DNA from 2 places in the Rhodoferax sp. AJA081-3 genome. Region 1 is predicted to be linked to the other one. Evidence: riboswitches for the same ligand, from Rfam matches in the RefSeq annotation. Region 1 holds a riboswitch; the other holds the start of a gene.
The links. A riboswitch is a leader RNA that binds a small molecule or an ion and turns the genes downstream of it on or off. The one in region 1 is predicted to bind S-adenosylhomocysteine.
Positions count from the first base shown of each region.

Region 1 (7,521 bases):
GCCACCAAGCCCAGGCGCTCGCAGAGCGCAATCGTCGCCACACTCTGGTTCATGGTGTAGAAGTGCAGCGAAGGAGCACCACCGGCGCGCAACTGCTCACACAAACTGGTCACCACGTCCAGGCCAAAGGCCTTGATGGACGCCGTATCGTCGCCAAAACTTTGCAGGCGCAGGCGGATCCAGCGTGGAATCTCGGCACCGCTGGCGTCCGAAAAACGCATCAGCTGCGTGGAGCTGGTAATGGGCATGATGCCGGGCACCACAGGCACGTTGAGGCCCATGGCCGCCACGTCGTCCACAAAACGGAAATAAGCGTCCGGGTTGTAGAAATACTGGGTGATGGACGAATTGGCACCAGCCTTGACCTTGGCGGCAAAAGCCTGCAAGTCGGCCTCGGGCGATCGGGCCTGGGGATGGATCTCGGGGTAAGCCGCCACTTCGATGAAGAAGTCGTCACCGGTTTCGGCACGGATAAAGGCCACCAACTCGCTGGCGTAGTGGAATTCACCACCGGCACCGTAGCCGCTGGGCAAATCGCCGCGCAGCGCCACCAGGCGTTTGACGCCCATGGCCTTGAGTGTGGCCAGTTGGGCGCGCACCGTGTCGCGCGTGGCACCAATGCACGAGAAATGGGACGCGGCACTGACACCTTCGGCCAGGATTTCGGAGACCGCATTGAAGGTGCCTTCTTGTGTGGAGCCACCGGCCCCAAAGGTCACCGAACAGAACTCGGGCTTGAGCGCATACAGCTGCTGGCGCACGGCGCGCAGCTTGGCCACACCTTCGGGGGTCTTGGGCGGAAAGAATTCCACGCTCAGGGGAATGCGGGATGTATCGGACATGGCTTTCCAATCAGTTGGGGACAGAGCTTGCAACTACGTTGCGGCGGTCTGTCCCGCAAAAGTTATTTCGTTGCGCAAATAAAAAACTCGCGGTTGCCGTCTCCACCTTCGATGGGGGAGTCGAACCACGCCGTCACGGTCAGGCCCAGATCGGCACAGGTTTCGCGCAACCGCTGCTCCACGATGGGGTACATGGCGTCGTCCTTGACGATGCCGCCCTTGCCTACTTGGCCCGGCTGCAATTCGAATTGCGGCTTGACCAAGGTGAGCAACGTGCCGCCGGGTTTCAAAAAGGGAATAACCGCCGGCAGCACCAAGGTCTGCGAGATGAAGGACAGGTCGCCCACCACCACATCAAACTCTGGCACAAACGGCTCTGCGCCCTCAGCCTCTGGATCAAACTGGCCGCCAGCCCCCGTGTAATTTACACATGCTGCTTCAAAATCCATAGCAGTCAGGGAACGGGCATTCACCTTCTCGACACACAGCACACGGCCGTCTTCGCGCAGTTGCGGGTGCAGCTGGGCGCTGCCCACATCCACACCCACCACCAGACGCGCGCCATGCTGCAGCAGGCAGTCGGTAAAACCGCCGGTGCTTTGCCCCACATCCAGACAGGCCAGGCCGTCGACCGACAGGCCCACTTGCTTGAGCGCGGCTTCCAGCTTCAGACCGCCACGGGATACGTAGCGGGCCTCGGAGTCGTCGAGCAGGCGAACGTCGGCGTTCTCGGGCACTTCGTCACCGTTTTTGGCTACGCGCTTCCACGCCTCGCCCTGCAGCCATTCCACACCATCGGCAATCAGGCGCTGGGCCTGCGACCGGGTAGTGGCCAGGCCACGTAAAACGAGTAGTTGGTCAATGCGCATGTGTTCCTCAAAGTAACAGCGGTGAATTGGGGGTCGGGTGAATTAGGGGTCAGAGCACACATTCGCTGTGCGAATGGTGATCCGCCCCCCAATTCCCTAATCCGACCCCCAATTCGCCTTTCGGCGCTCGCTTAGTAGCGATACGTGTCTTTTTTGTATGGGCCGGACTTGCTGACGCCGATGTAGGCGGCTTGCTCATCGGTCAATTCGCTCAATTGCGCGCCGACCTTCATCAGGTGCAGGCGTGCCACCTTTTCGTCCAGGTGCTTGGGCAACACATAGACCTTGCCCGACTTGTATTCCTTGGGCTTGGTGAACAGTTCGATCTGGGCGATGGTCTGGTTGGCAAAGCTGGACGACATCACAAAGCTGGGGTGGCCAGTACCACAACCCAGATTCACCAGGCGGCCCTTGGCCAACAGGATGATGCGTTTCTCGGGCTTGGCGTTCTTGCCCTTGGTAGCGGGGAAGATCACGTGGTCCACCTGGGGCTTGATCTCGTCCCACTTCAGCTTTTCCAGCGAAGCTACGTCGATTTCATTGTCGAAGTGGCCGATGTTGCAAACGATGGCCTGGTCCTTCATGGCCTGCATGTGCTTGAAGGTGATGACATTCTTGTTGCCGGTAGCGGTCACAAAAATGTCGGCCTTGTCGGCGGCGTATTCCATGGTCACAACCTTGTAGCCTTCCATCGCGGCTTGCAGGGCGTTGATGGGGTCCACTTCGGTCACCCACACTTGGGCAGACAGTGCGCGCAGTGCCTGGGCGGAGCCCTTGCCCACGTCGCCATAACCAGCCACCAAGGCTACTTTGCCGGCGATCATCACGTCGGTGGCGCGCTTGATGGCGTCCACCAGGGATTCGCGGCAACCGTACAGGTTGTCAAACTTGCTCTTGGTCACCGAGTCATTGACGTTGATGGCGCGGAACGCCAACGAGCCCTTGGCCGACATTTCTTCCAGACGCATCACGCCCGTGGTGGTTTCTTCGGTCACGCCGATGATGTTTTTCAGGCGGCGGCTGTACCAGGTGGGGTCCAGCTTGAGCTTGGCCTTGATGGCCTTGAACAAGCAGATTTCTTCTTCGCTGCCAGGGTTGGCCAGGACCTTGATGTCCTTCTCGGCACGGGCGCCCAGGTGCATCAGCAACGTAGCGTCGCCGCCGTCGTCCAGGATCATGTTGGGGCCTTCAGCCGCAGTGCCCTTCTTGCCACCGAATTCAAAAATGCGGTGCGTAAAGTCCCAATACTCTTCCAGCGTTTCGCCCTTGTGCGCAAACACCGGTGTGCCCTGCGCCACCAAGGCGGCAGCGGCGTGGTCTTGTGTGGAGAAGATGTTGCACGAAGCCCAACGCACGTCGGCGCCCAAGGCTTGCAGGGTCTCGACCAGCACGCCGGTCTGGATGGTCATGTGCAGGGAGCCAGTGATACGCGCGCCCTTGAGCGGCTGGGCCTTGGCGAATTCTTGGCGGATGGCCATCAGACCCGGCATTTCGGTCTCGGCAATAGTGAGCTCTTTGCGTCCCCAGGGGGCCAGGCTCAGGTCGGCGATTTTGTAGTCTTCGGTCTTGGAAACGGGTTTCAATGCGCTCATGGTGGGCTCCAAAAAAATTTTGAGGCCACTGGGCTGCGCATTAACCGGGTATAGGCTCACCGCACAGACCAGTGGGTGAGCGCCGTTGACTTGCGTTGACTTTTTATGGAAGACAACGTGTTCCGAGCCTCACTCGCATCCTGCACCCTGAATTCGTTTCATTCAGGCCAGGGTTTCGAGCTGCAACGCTCCTCGGAAGGAGCCGATTATACGGAGCTATCGCCACCCTGGCAAAGGCCCGCAACGCGCAAGGCCCTTAAAATCACGCCCTTTGCCTCTCTGCGCTGCTTGCAGCCCCCGCCTCCATGACCTTTCTTGCCGAGACCAAGCGTCGCCGCACCTTTGCCATCATTTCCCACCCGGATGCCGGTAAAACCACGCTGACCGAAAAGCTGCTGTTGTTCTCGGGCGCGATCCAGATTGCCGGATCGGTCAAGGCGCGCAAGGCCACACGACACGCCACCTCCGACTGGATGGAGATTGAAAAGCAGCGGGGTATCTCCGTCGCATCCAGTGTGATGCAAATGGCCTACCGCGACCACGTGGTTAACCTGCTGGACACGCCCGGCCACAAAGACTTCTCGGAAGATACCTACCGCGTGCTGACCGCCGTGGATTCGGCCCTGATGGTGATCGACGCGGCAAACGGTGTGGAAGCCCAGACCCGCCGCCTGATCGAGGTCTGCCGCCAGCGCGACACACCCATCATCACCTTCGTCAACAAGATGGACCGCGAAGTGCGTGAGCCGCTGGACATACTGGACGAGATCGAACGCGAGCTGGGCATGCCCTGTGTTCCCATGACCTGGCCCGTGGGCCAGGGCAAATCCTTCGGCGGTATCGTCAATTTGCGCACACAGATGATGACCGTGTTTGACGGCGGAAAAGACCGCCGTCCGCAAGAGTTTGAGTCCATGCCCTTGAGCGACACCGCTGCACTGGAAAAGCGCTTCGGCCACGAGTGGACCACCGCCATGGAAAGCATGGAACTGGCCACCGGCGCGTCCCCCGCCTGGGACCACGCCGCCTTTCTGGCGGGTAAACAAACCCCCGTGTTCTTTGGCTCCGGCGTCAACAATTTTGGTGTGATGGAAGTGCTGGATGCTTTGGTGGACCTGGCCCCCAGCCCCCAAATGCGTATCAGCTCCACGCTGGTCAATCGCCAGCCGGTGGTGAAAGAAGTGCGGCCCGAGGACGAAGCCTTCAGTGGCGTGGTTTTCAAGGTGCAGGCCAATATGGACGCCAACCACCGCGACCGCATCGCCTTTGTGCGCATGGCATCGGGCAAATACACACCGGGCATGAAGCTGAAAGTCATGCGCACCAGCAAAGAGCTGCGTCCCACCTCCGTGGTCACCTTTATGAGCCAGCGCCGCGAGGCGGTGGAAGAGGCATATGCGGGCGACATCGTGGGCTTTACCACCCACGGCGGCGTCCAACTGGGCGATACGATTACCGACGGCAGCGTCAACCTGCTGTACACCGGCCTGCCCTTCTTCGCACCCGAAATGTTCATGACCGTGGTGCTGCGCAACCCGCTGCGCACCAAGCAGTTACAACAAGGTTTGGCACAGTTGGGTGAAGAGGGTGCCATCCAGGTTTTCAAACCCGAAATCGGCGGCAATATGCTGTTGGGCGCCGTGGGCCAGTTGCAGTTTGAAGTGGTACAGCACCGTCTAAAGGGCGAATACGACGCCGACATCCGGCTGGAAGGCTGCCAGTACACCGGCGCCCGTTGGATCACGGCCGACACACCGGCCGAGCTGAAGGCCTTTTGCGACGCCTACCCCATGCGCATGGCGCGTGATGCCGCCGACACGCTGGCCTATCTGTGCACCAGCCCCTATGACGTGCGGCTGGCGCAAGAGCGTTTTCCGAAGATCCACTTTCACCCCCTGCGCGAACATGCCGGCCTGGCATTGCAGACCGCGGGCTAAGCGCAGGTCAAGGACGGTATTGCCAATGGTTGCGGTTGGTATCCGTCTGGTGGCACAGCGCTGCGCCCAGCTCGCTGGTGGTGCCCGCAAAACAGGTGAAGATGTCGTCGTGCCGGGCCCAGTGCGCCATGCAGTGGCGGCGGAAATTAGCCTTGAGCGTGCCGCGTTTGTGCTCGGCCGCCATTTTCAGTACGGACGGGTTCTTGGCCTCGGCCTTGAACTCGACCACAAAGGCATGCCAGTCGACGATCAGGCCATCGATCTTGATGGCCGCGCGTTTGCACACGGTGGTGCTGTTGTCGCCCACGCTACCGGCCTGCGCGCTGGCACCCAGGCCTAGCAATACACTGGCGACGACCCAGTCTGTTAACCACCCATGCTGCATGTTTTGTTTCTCCTACATCCCGATGCCTGACACGCTGACAGCATACAAGGCCCAGACATGATTCCATTGAACCAATGGCCTCTGGCCGCACGGCAAAACCTGGTGGGTGTGTTCACGGACATAGACGACACGCTGACCACTGACGGCGCCATCACCCCCGATGCGCTGCAGGCGCTGGCACAGCTCCAGGCGGCGGGGCTGAAGGTGATCGCCATCACCGGCCGCCCGGTGGGCTGGTGCGAGGCGTTTGCCGGCATCTGGCCGGTCGACGCCATCGTTGCGGAAAACGGTGCCGTGGCCCTGGTTGGCGACAGGTCTTTAAATGAAATCGGGCTGCAGCCCCCGTCGAATCTACCGGTACCGCTATCAAAACTATACCAACAGGATGCCATAACCCGAGCCAACAACCAGGCGCGTATGCGGCAGATTGGCACCCGGGTGATGTTCCAGGTGCCCGGCGTGTTAACCACGCGTGACAGCACGGGTCGCGAAACCGACCTGGCCTTTGACTACAACGAATACGCCCGCCTGCCCCCCGAGATGGTGCAGCGCGTGGTGGACCTGCTGCAGTCCTATGGCATGCACACCACGGTGAGCAGCATCCACATCCACGGTTGTTTTGGTAACTTCAACAAATGGCAGGGAGCCAACTGGATAACCCGCGAACTGCTGCAGCGCGACCTGGCGCAGGAGATCGACCGCTGGGTGTTTGTGGGCGACTCGGGCAACGACCAGGCCATGTTTGAACACTTCACCCACAGCGTGGGTGTGGCGAACATCCGCCGCTTTGAATCGGCGTTGACACACCTGCCGCCTTACATCACCACGCACGAGCGGGGCGCAGGCTTTGCCGAGGTGACCGCGGCGATATTGCAAGCAGTACCCGCACGCCAGTAAGCGCCGGGGGCACCCCGCGCGGGGCCGCACGGGGCGACTTGCCGTTCCAATAGTCAGCTCACTGCCGGTCGGACCCTGGCGCAGAGAATGGCAGCAGCAGGGTGAATGCGGTGCCCACGGCGGGTGTGCTCATGACCGTCATGCGGCCACCCAGCGGTCCGTAGACCATGTTGTGCGAGATGTGCAGGCCCAGGCCCGTGCCGCCCTGCCCAAGCTTGGTGGTGAAGAAGGGGTCAAAAATCTTGCCCACGTTCTCAGGCGGAATACCCACACCGTTGTCCGTGACCGTGATGCAGGCCATGTCGCCCTGGCGCATACATGTCACGGTGATGGTGCCCGGCTGCGTGTCATTGAAACCATGCTTGGCGGCATTCATGACCAGGTTGGTCAGCACCTGGCCCAGCGGGCCGGGGTAACTGTGCATGGCGATGCCGGGCTCCAACTGCTGGACCAGTTTGATGGGGGTCTTGGACAACACGTGGGCGATCACTGACAGCATTTCAGCGATCTGGCGGTCCAGTTCAAAGTCGCGCAGCTGGTCGGTGGTCTGGTCCACCGCCACCTGTTTGAAGTTTTGTATCAGCTCGGCCGCACGGCGTGCGCTGCTCAGCATCAGGCCGGAGCCTTCGTCGATTTGGCCCACCAGGCTGATCAAGGCGTTGCGGGTCAATCCGCCGGAGGCCACCGACTCGCTGAGCTTGTGCACTACTTCTTGCTGGGTGCTGGCCACCATCATGATGTTGCCGATGGGGGTATTGAGCTCGTGGGCCACTCCGGCTACCAGGCGGCCCAGTGCTGCCATTTTTTCGGCCCGCACCAGGCCTTCTTGCGCGCTTTCCATATTGGCCAATGCAGCACGCGCCTCTTCTTCTGACGCCCGCCCAGCCTCCAGTTCATCACCCAGGCGTTCAGTAATGGCGTTGATGCTGCAGGTGATGGCGCCAAACTCGTCGTTCGCCGTTTCCGGCAGGGCCACGATATCGGCCGCCTGCTCACGCC
Region 1 covers NZ_CP059068.1:2,195,039-2,202,559, forward strand. The annotation lists gene metF (methylenetetrahydrofolate reductase [NAD(P)H]) at 1-842, opposite strand, end outside; gene HZ993_RS10240 (TlyA family RNA methyltransferase) at 905-1,711, opposite strand; gene ahcY (adenosylhomocysteinase) at 1,843-3,303, opposite strand; S-adenosyl-L-homocysteine riboswitch at 3,374-3,503, opposite strand; gene HZ993_RS10250 (peptide chain release factor 3) at 3,609-5,240, shown strand; gene HZ993_RS10255 (hypothetical protein) at 5,248-5,625, opposite strand; gene HZ993_RS10260 (HAD-IIB family hydrolase) at 5,683-6,522, shown strand; gene HZ993_RS10265 (sensor histidine kinase) at 6,581-7,521, opposite strand, start outside.

Region 2 (7,521 bases), 820 kb from region 1:
TACTTCTTTCTGGACGAATACGCCAAGGACCAGCCCAAGGACCTGATCTCGGTGTTGACCGTGACCGGGGAATGGTTGCGCAATTCTTTAAAGCGCCAGTCCACGCTGGTCGAGAAAAACATCAACGCCCTGGCCGGCCTGCTGCAACTGAACAAGGCCGAACGTGCGCTGCTGCTGTACGGCACGCTGGCACGTTACCAGCGTGACATGCGCAGCATCCTGGTCGAGTTCAAGGTCAACAACGCACCCGAGGCCTACGCAGCCATTGCCGAAGTGGCCGGCGTCAACCCCGACCAAGTGGCCGAAGCCTTGCGTGCGGGCTCCCGGCTGGAACGTATTGGCCTGGTCGAAAACCTGATTTCCGAACACAACATCACCGACCTGGCCGACCTGATGAAGGTCAGCGAAAAGCTGCCGCCGGTGCTGATGCGCCCCTACCGCGACCAGGCCGAGCTGATGGCCGTATTCACGCGCCTGTCGACCAAAAGCGCGCTGGGGCTGGACGACTTTGCCTTTGTCGCCGACGACGCCCAGGTGTTGTGCAACCTGCTGGCCAATGCCGTGGCCCGGCAGGAGGTCGGCATCAATGTGCTGCTGTACGGCCCACCCGGTACCGGCAAAACCGAACTGGCCAAGGTGGTAGCCCAATCGGCCGGCCTGGAACTGTTCGAAGTGGAATACGCTGACCGCGACGGCAACTCACTGAGCGGTCGCGACCGTTACCGCTCGCTGCAAATCGCCCAGGTGTTTCTGAAAGGCAGCTCCCAGGCCGCCCTGCTGTTTGACGAGGTGGAAGACGTGTTCCCCCCCATTTCCAGCGAGGCCGCCCAGTGGATGGCCAGGGCCGACGCCACCGCCGCGCCGCCCAATGGCAGCGTCAGCGGCAAGGCCTGGGTCAACCAGGTGCTGGAATCCAACGTGGTGCCCACCATCTGGGTGACCAACCGCATCGAGCAGATCGACCCGGCCTTCCGGCGCCGTTTTGCTTACCACCTGGAGCTGAAATCACCGCCGCCCGGCGCCCGCGAAGAACTGGTGCGCAAGACGCTGACGGGCGTTGCGGTGTCGGACGCATTTGTAGGCCGCCTGGCCAAGCGCAAAGGCCTGACCCCGGCACAGATCCGGACGGCAGTGCGTTTTGCCGGACTGGCGAGTGCGGAAACACGCGCCACTAACAGCGCGCAAACCGCACTGGAAGCCCTGATTGAGCGGCAACTCAAAAACGCCGACCAGGCCCTGGGCAACCGCGCCGTGGATGGCGCGCGCCTGCTGGCGGCCAGCCACTATGACCCGGCCCTGCTGAACGTGGAAAGCCGGTTTGAGATACCCCGCATGGTGCAGGCCCTGCAGGCCCGCGGCCATGGCACCCTGTGTTTTTACGGCCCCCCGGGCACCGGCAAGACGGCGCTGGCCGAACACATTGCCACGACGCTGGCCCAGCCCCTGCATGTGCGCCAAGCCAGTGACCTGATGGGCAAGTATGTGGGGGAGACCGAGCAAAACATGGCCGCCATGTTCCGCGAGGCTGAGACCGAAAACGCCATCCTGCTACTGGACGAGGCCGACAGTTTTTTGCAGGACCGCCGGGGCGCCCAGCGCAGCTATGAAGTGTCCGAGGTGAATGAAATGCTGCAGGGCATGGAGCGTTTTCACGGCATATTCATCTGTACGACCAATCTGATGGACCGCATAGACCAGGCCGCTTTGCGCCGGTTTACCTTCAAGATCCAGTTCAAACCACTGACCCGGGTCCAGCGGCTGGCCTTGTTTGTGACCGAGGCCTGCGCCGGGGACGCGGACCGGCTGGACCGGGACCTGGAGAAGCGGCTGGCGGCGCTGGACCAGCTCTGTGTAGGCGACTTTTCAGCCGTCAAGCGCCAGAACGCCATCCTGGACGCCCATCTGGAACCCGCCGAGTTTCTGGAGCAGCTGGAGGCCGAACACCGCATCAAACCCGAGGTGCGCGAGACCCGTGGAATAGGGTTTGTGCACTAAATCCGCACGGTTTTCCCACAAAAAGTGCGGAGACCGTGTCAACCGGTTGTAGCCATCAACCGTCATATCTGCATGCGGATGCAATCAATCGCCGGCCCGTTGGAAGTGAAGCCAGGCGCCTTGAGCAGTATCCATTCTTCTTCATTTTGACGTGTTGATATGAACAAAGAGACGATCAAGGTTCCTGAAAAAGGCACTTACCAGTGGCAACTGTTTGACTACTGGTCCGACGAATTCCGCCATACGCATGCCGACCATTCCGCGTATATCGCCCTGAATTTCGCCGGTGTATTGGATGCCTGCCGCAACAAATTCCACTCTTTGATCCAGCACCACAGCCAGCACCTGTGTGATGCTAAGGGTGGCAAGCGCCACAGCCGCGCCATTGCCCGCTTGCAAAACACCATGTCCGGTGCGGCGATGTCTTACGAGACATGTTTCCGCCGTTCTGCGGCGTAAAAGGTGTTTCTGCGGTGCGCGCATCATGTGCGCCCGCCACCGAACGGGGGTAAACGCCGCCGTTCGTGTCCTCCGGCCTTCGGCCTCCCCCTTTACCTCACTTTGGCGTTCACCCCCGCCCGGTGGCTCGGTACGTTGGTATAGCCGACCCGAAGTTTCCCCGTTCTAGCCCTGGTTCACCACGCGCAGCACCTCTTGCGCATAGGCTTCCAGTTTTTTGGCACCAATCCCGCTGATACCCTGCAGATCGTCCAAGGTCTGAGGCGCCCGTTTGGCGATCGCCGCCAATGTGGCGTCGTGAAAAATCACATAAGCGGGCAAATTGTGCTCCCGCGCCACCTCGGCGCGCCAGGCCTTCAGGGCCGCGTACCGCACCAAACCCTCTCCGTCCAGCGCAATGGGCGCCTTGACCACGGCCGAACCGGCGCCCGGGCGTTTGCTTTTGTTGCGGCTTGCGGGGGTGGAGACCGATTCCCTTAGTTGCACCTGGACTTCACCCCGCAGCACGGCGCGGGATTGTTCGGTCAAACGCAGGGTATTAAAAGCCTCGGCATCCACCGCCACGGCGCCCATGGCGATCAGCTGGCGCAGCACGCCGCGCAGCTGGATTTCGGTGAATTCAGCGCCCAGACCGAAGGTGCTCAAAGCCGTATGGCCGTGTTGGGTGACCTTTTCAGTGGTCTTGCCCCGCAAGATATCCATCACATGGCCAGCCCCGAACGACATACCGCTGGACTGTTGGATGCGGTAAATGGTGCTGAGTAACTTGCGTGCTGCGTCGGTACCGTCCCAGATATCGGGCGGGTTCAGGCAGTTGTCGCAGTTCTGGCAACGGTAGCCCGGGCCATCACCCAGTTGCTCGCCAAAGTAGGCCAGCAGCCGCACGCGGCGGCAATCGGTCGCTTCGGCCAGGCCCAGCAGCGCATCCAGCTTGCCGCGCAGAGCCTGTTTAAATTCCTCGCCGGCCGGGCTTTCGTCGATCATGCGGCGCTGGTTGACGACATCTTGCAGGCCATAACCCATCCAGGCGTAGGCTGGCAAACCGTCCCGCCCGGCGCGGCCCGTCTCCTGGTAATAACCTTCAATGTTCTTGGGCATGTCCAGGTGGGCGACAAAACGCACGTCGGGCTTGTCGATGCCCATTCCAAAGGCGATGGTGGCGACCATAACGATGCCCTCTTCCCGCAAAAACCGGTTCTGGTGGACCTGGCGCACCTTGCTGTCCAGCCCCGCGTGGTAGGGCAAGGCGCGGATGCCGGCGTCCACCAACGTCTGCGCTACGTCTTCGACCTTTTTACGCGACTGGCAGTAGACGATGCCGGCGTCGCCTTCATGCTCCCGCTCGATGAAGCGCAGCAATTGCTGCACAGCCTCACGCTTCTCGACGATGGTGTAACGAATATTCGGGCGGTCAAAGCTGCTGACAAAGGCTTCAGCGTCCTGCAACTGCAGGCGCTCCACGATGTCGGCACGGGTCAGGTCGTCGGCCGTGGCGGTCAGCGCCATGCGCGGCACACCGACATACCGCTCGTGCAACACGGTCAGCGCGCGGTATTCGGGGCGGAAATCGTGGCCCCACTGGCTGACGCAGTGCGCCTCATCAATGGCGAACAGGCTCAGCTGGTTGCGCTCGTACAGCGAGTCCAGCAGTGCCAGAAAACGCGGGTTGGTCACCCGCTCGGGCGCGGCATAGAGGCAGGTGATGTCGCCGCGCAGCAGGCGCTGCTCAATTTGGTAGGCCTCTTCACCGCTCAGCGTCGAGTTCAGGAACTCTGCGCTGACACCCGCCTCGTGCAGGGCGCCCACCTGGTCGTGCATCAGCGCAATCAGCGGCGAGATGACCAGCGCCACCCCCAGCCCCGCGCGCTGGCGGGCAATGGCCGGGATCTGGTAACACAGGGACTTTCCTCCCCCCGTGGGCATCAGCACCAGCGCGTCGCCGCCATTGGCCACGTGTTCGACGATGGCCTGCTGCGGGCCCCGAAACTGCGCATAGCCGAACACCTCTTCCAGGATGGCGTGCAGGGTGTGGCTGGAGATGGATGGGTCGATTGCTATCAAAACAGTAGCTAATTACGCAGTATTTACGGGGGCTATGGTCATAAATCCTTCGGATGATTCGGGGAAAACACCGTCGGACCCCCCCTATTGTCGGGCATGGGCGCGCCAGGAGCCTGGGTGGCTGAGCGTTCTGCGCAGGTAAAGGAGGAGCCCGCAGGCGCAAGCCGGAGGGCGGGGGACGCGAAGCAGAACGCTCAGCCACCCAGGCGCTTTGGAGGATGCGGTGGCCCCTCACCGCGCCGTGGTCTAAAATGCAGCCATCCCAAGGAGCGCTGCAGCGGCCCGGCACTGTGCACAACAGTTCGCCACAGGTTGCCAGGCTTGGGTTTGCCAACCGCGCTCACTTGTCTGTACCCAGAGAAAGTGAGCCGCATCCATGACCTCCAAAACTTTGTCCTACACCCGTGGCCAGGCCCTGCCCGGCATTCTGGCCAGCCGCATCGCCATCCTGGACGGCGCCATGGGCACCATGATCCAGCGCTTCAAGCTGGGCGAGGCGCAGTACCGCGGTGAGGGCTATACCGGCCCCGGCGCGCAAGGCACCCGTTTCACCGACTTCCACCGCGATGTCAAAGGCAACAACGAGCTGCTGAGCCTGACGCGCCCAGATGTCATCAGCGACATCCACGAGCGTTACCTGGCCGCCGGCGCCGACCTGATCGAAACCAATACCTTTGGCGCCACCACCGTGGCCCAGGCTGACTACGACATGGCCGACCTGGCCGTGGAAATGAACCTGGTATCCGCCAAACTGGCCCGCGCCGCCTGCGACAAATATTCCACACCCGACAAGCCCCGTTTTGTCGCCGGCGCCCTGGGCCCAACACCGAAGACCGCCAGCATCAGCCCCGACGTGAACGACCCCGGCGCCCGCAATGTGACCTTTGAAGAGCTGCGACAGGCCTATTACGACCAGACCAAGGCCCTAGTCGAGGGCGGTAGCGACGTGCTGCTGGTGGAAACCATCTTCGACACGCTGAACGCCAAGGCCGCACTGTTTGCGATTGACGAATACTTCGAAGCCAGCGGCGAGCGCCTGCCCATCATCATCAGCGGCACGGTGACCGACGCGTCGGGCCGCATCCTCAGCGGCCAAACGGTGACCGCCTTCTGGCACAGCGTGCGCCACGCCCAGCCGCTGGCAATTGGCCTGAACTGCGCGCTGGGTGCGGCACTGATGCGCCCCTATATCCAGGAGCTGAACCGCGTGGCGCCGGACACCTACATCAGCTGCTACCCCAATGCCGGCCTACCCAACCCCATGAGTGACACCGGCTTTGACGAAACGCCGGACGTGACCAGCCGCCTGGTGCGGGAGTTCGCCGCCGAAGGCCTGGTGAACATCGTTGGCGGCTGCTGCGGCACAACGCCAGACCACATTGGTGCGATTGCCCATGCGGTGGCGCCGTTGCCGGGGCGCAGCGTGCGGCGCAATTTCTTCTACAAGGAAGCGGCTTAAAGGCTGAACCTGGGAAGGAGTCTGGTCGGCAGCATGTTCTGCTCCGTGTCCCCCGTCCGCTGCGCGGCCTCCTCCTTTACCTGCGCAGAACACACTGCCGCCCAGACTCTCGGCGACTTACAGATAAACGCTATGCTTTAAGTAGCACAACACCAAGCACTCTCGGGGGCTAGAGGTACTTTTTACCAATCTTCATGGCCGCTGCAGCAAGGCCCGGTCGATCTCCAGCTGCATGGCCTTGGCCAGCTTGGCGTAGAGGCGCAGCTTGCGGGCGTTGTCACGCAGGCGCTCGGCCAGGCGGGCGGCGATGGCCAGCAGCAGTTTGGAGCCTATGCGCGGCTCCTCGTTGATCAGGGCCTTGAAGGATTCGCGGGTCAGGATGGCGCACAGCGAATCGGCGCTGGTGGTGCAAGAGGCCGACCGCGGCTCCTCGTCCACCAGGCCCACCTCACCTACCAGGCTGCCAGCGCCCAGCACACGAATGGTCAGCGGCTCGGTGCGGCTGACGGTCACGCTCTCCACGACCACCTCGCCCTCCAGCAGCAGGGCCATAAAACCCTCGTCGGCGGCGTCGCCTTCGCGGATAAAGGTGGTGTTGGCCGGGATGAACTGTGGCGTCATGTAACCGACCACGACCCGGGCTTCCTCCAGCGTGAGGTGTATCAGTGCGTTGGGCGCCGTCAGCAGCTCGGCCGCGGTTTCAAACGCGCGTATGCGCTGGGTGTCGGGGGGGTTGTCCGGGGAAGTGTCGTCAGGGTTCATGACCGTGGTGCCCGCCTCTGTGCCGCGCAAACAACCGTTGTTTGCGGGGGGTTGGGGCTATGGTAAACCACGGCGAGGCGCCCGGCACGGAAGTTCTCCCTTAAAATTGGAGCATCCAAGGAGCGTTGCAGCAGGCCACACGGTGGTCTTGTCAGGCTTGGATGTTCCCAACGACGCTCACCTGGTTCGCTTTTTACAGGTGAGATGCATGTCTTCTATTTCCACAGTCCCTCCGATGATGCTGTCCGGCCTGGAGCCGGTGACCATCGGTATTGCCCCTTCTGACGACGGCGCCGCGCCCCGCGCCACCTTTGTCAACATCGGCGAGCGCACCAACGTAACGGGCTCCAAGGCCTTTGCCCGCATGATCCTGAACGGCGACTTCGAGCAGGCCCTGGCCGTGGCGCGCCAGCAGGTGGAAAACGGCGCCCAGGTGATTGACATCAACATGGACGAGGCCATGCTGGACAGCCAGGCGGCGATGGTCCGTTTTCTGAATTTGATAGCGTCTGAGCCCGACATTTCGCGGGTTCCGGTCATGATCGACTCCAGCAAATGGAGCGTCATCGAGGCCGGCCTTCGCTGTGTGCAGGGCAAGGGCATCGTCAACTCCATCAGCATGAAGGAGGGTGAGGAAGCCTTCCGCCAGCAGGCCAAGCTGGTGCGCCGTTATGGCGCCGCCGCGGTTGTGATGGCCTTTGACGAAAAGGGTCAGGCCGACACCTATGCCCGCAAGATCGAAATCTGTGAGCGGGCCTACCGCATCCTGGTGGACGAAGTGGGCT
Region 2 covers NZ_CP059068.1:3,015,143-3,022,663, forward strand. The annotation lists gene HZ993_RS14210 (ATP-binding protein) at 1-1,995, shown strand, start outside; gene HZ993_RS14215 (hypothetical protein) at 2,155-2,454, shown strand; gene recQ (DNA helicase RecQ) at 2,620-4,515, opposite strand; S-adenosyl-L-homocysteine riboswitch at 4,774-4,864, shown strand; gene HZ993_RS14225 (homocysteine S-methyltransferase family protein) at 4,892-5,974, shown strand; gene HZ993_RS14230 (cyclic nucleotide-binding domain-containing protein) at 6,167-6,736, opposite strand; S-adenosyl-L-homocysteine riboswitch at 6,848-6,922, shown strand; gene metH (methionine synthase) at 6,945-7,521, shown strand, end outside.
Region 2: another riboswitch for S-adenosylhomocysteine. It lies ahead of HZ993_RS14225 (homocysteine S-methyltransferase family protein); the one in region 1 lies ahead of ahcY (adenosylhomocysteinase).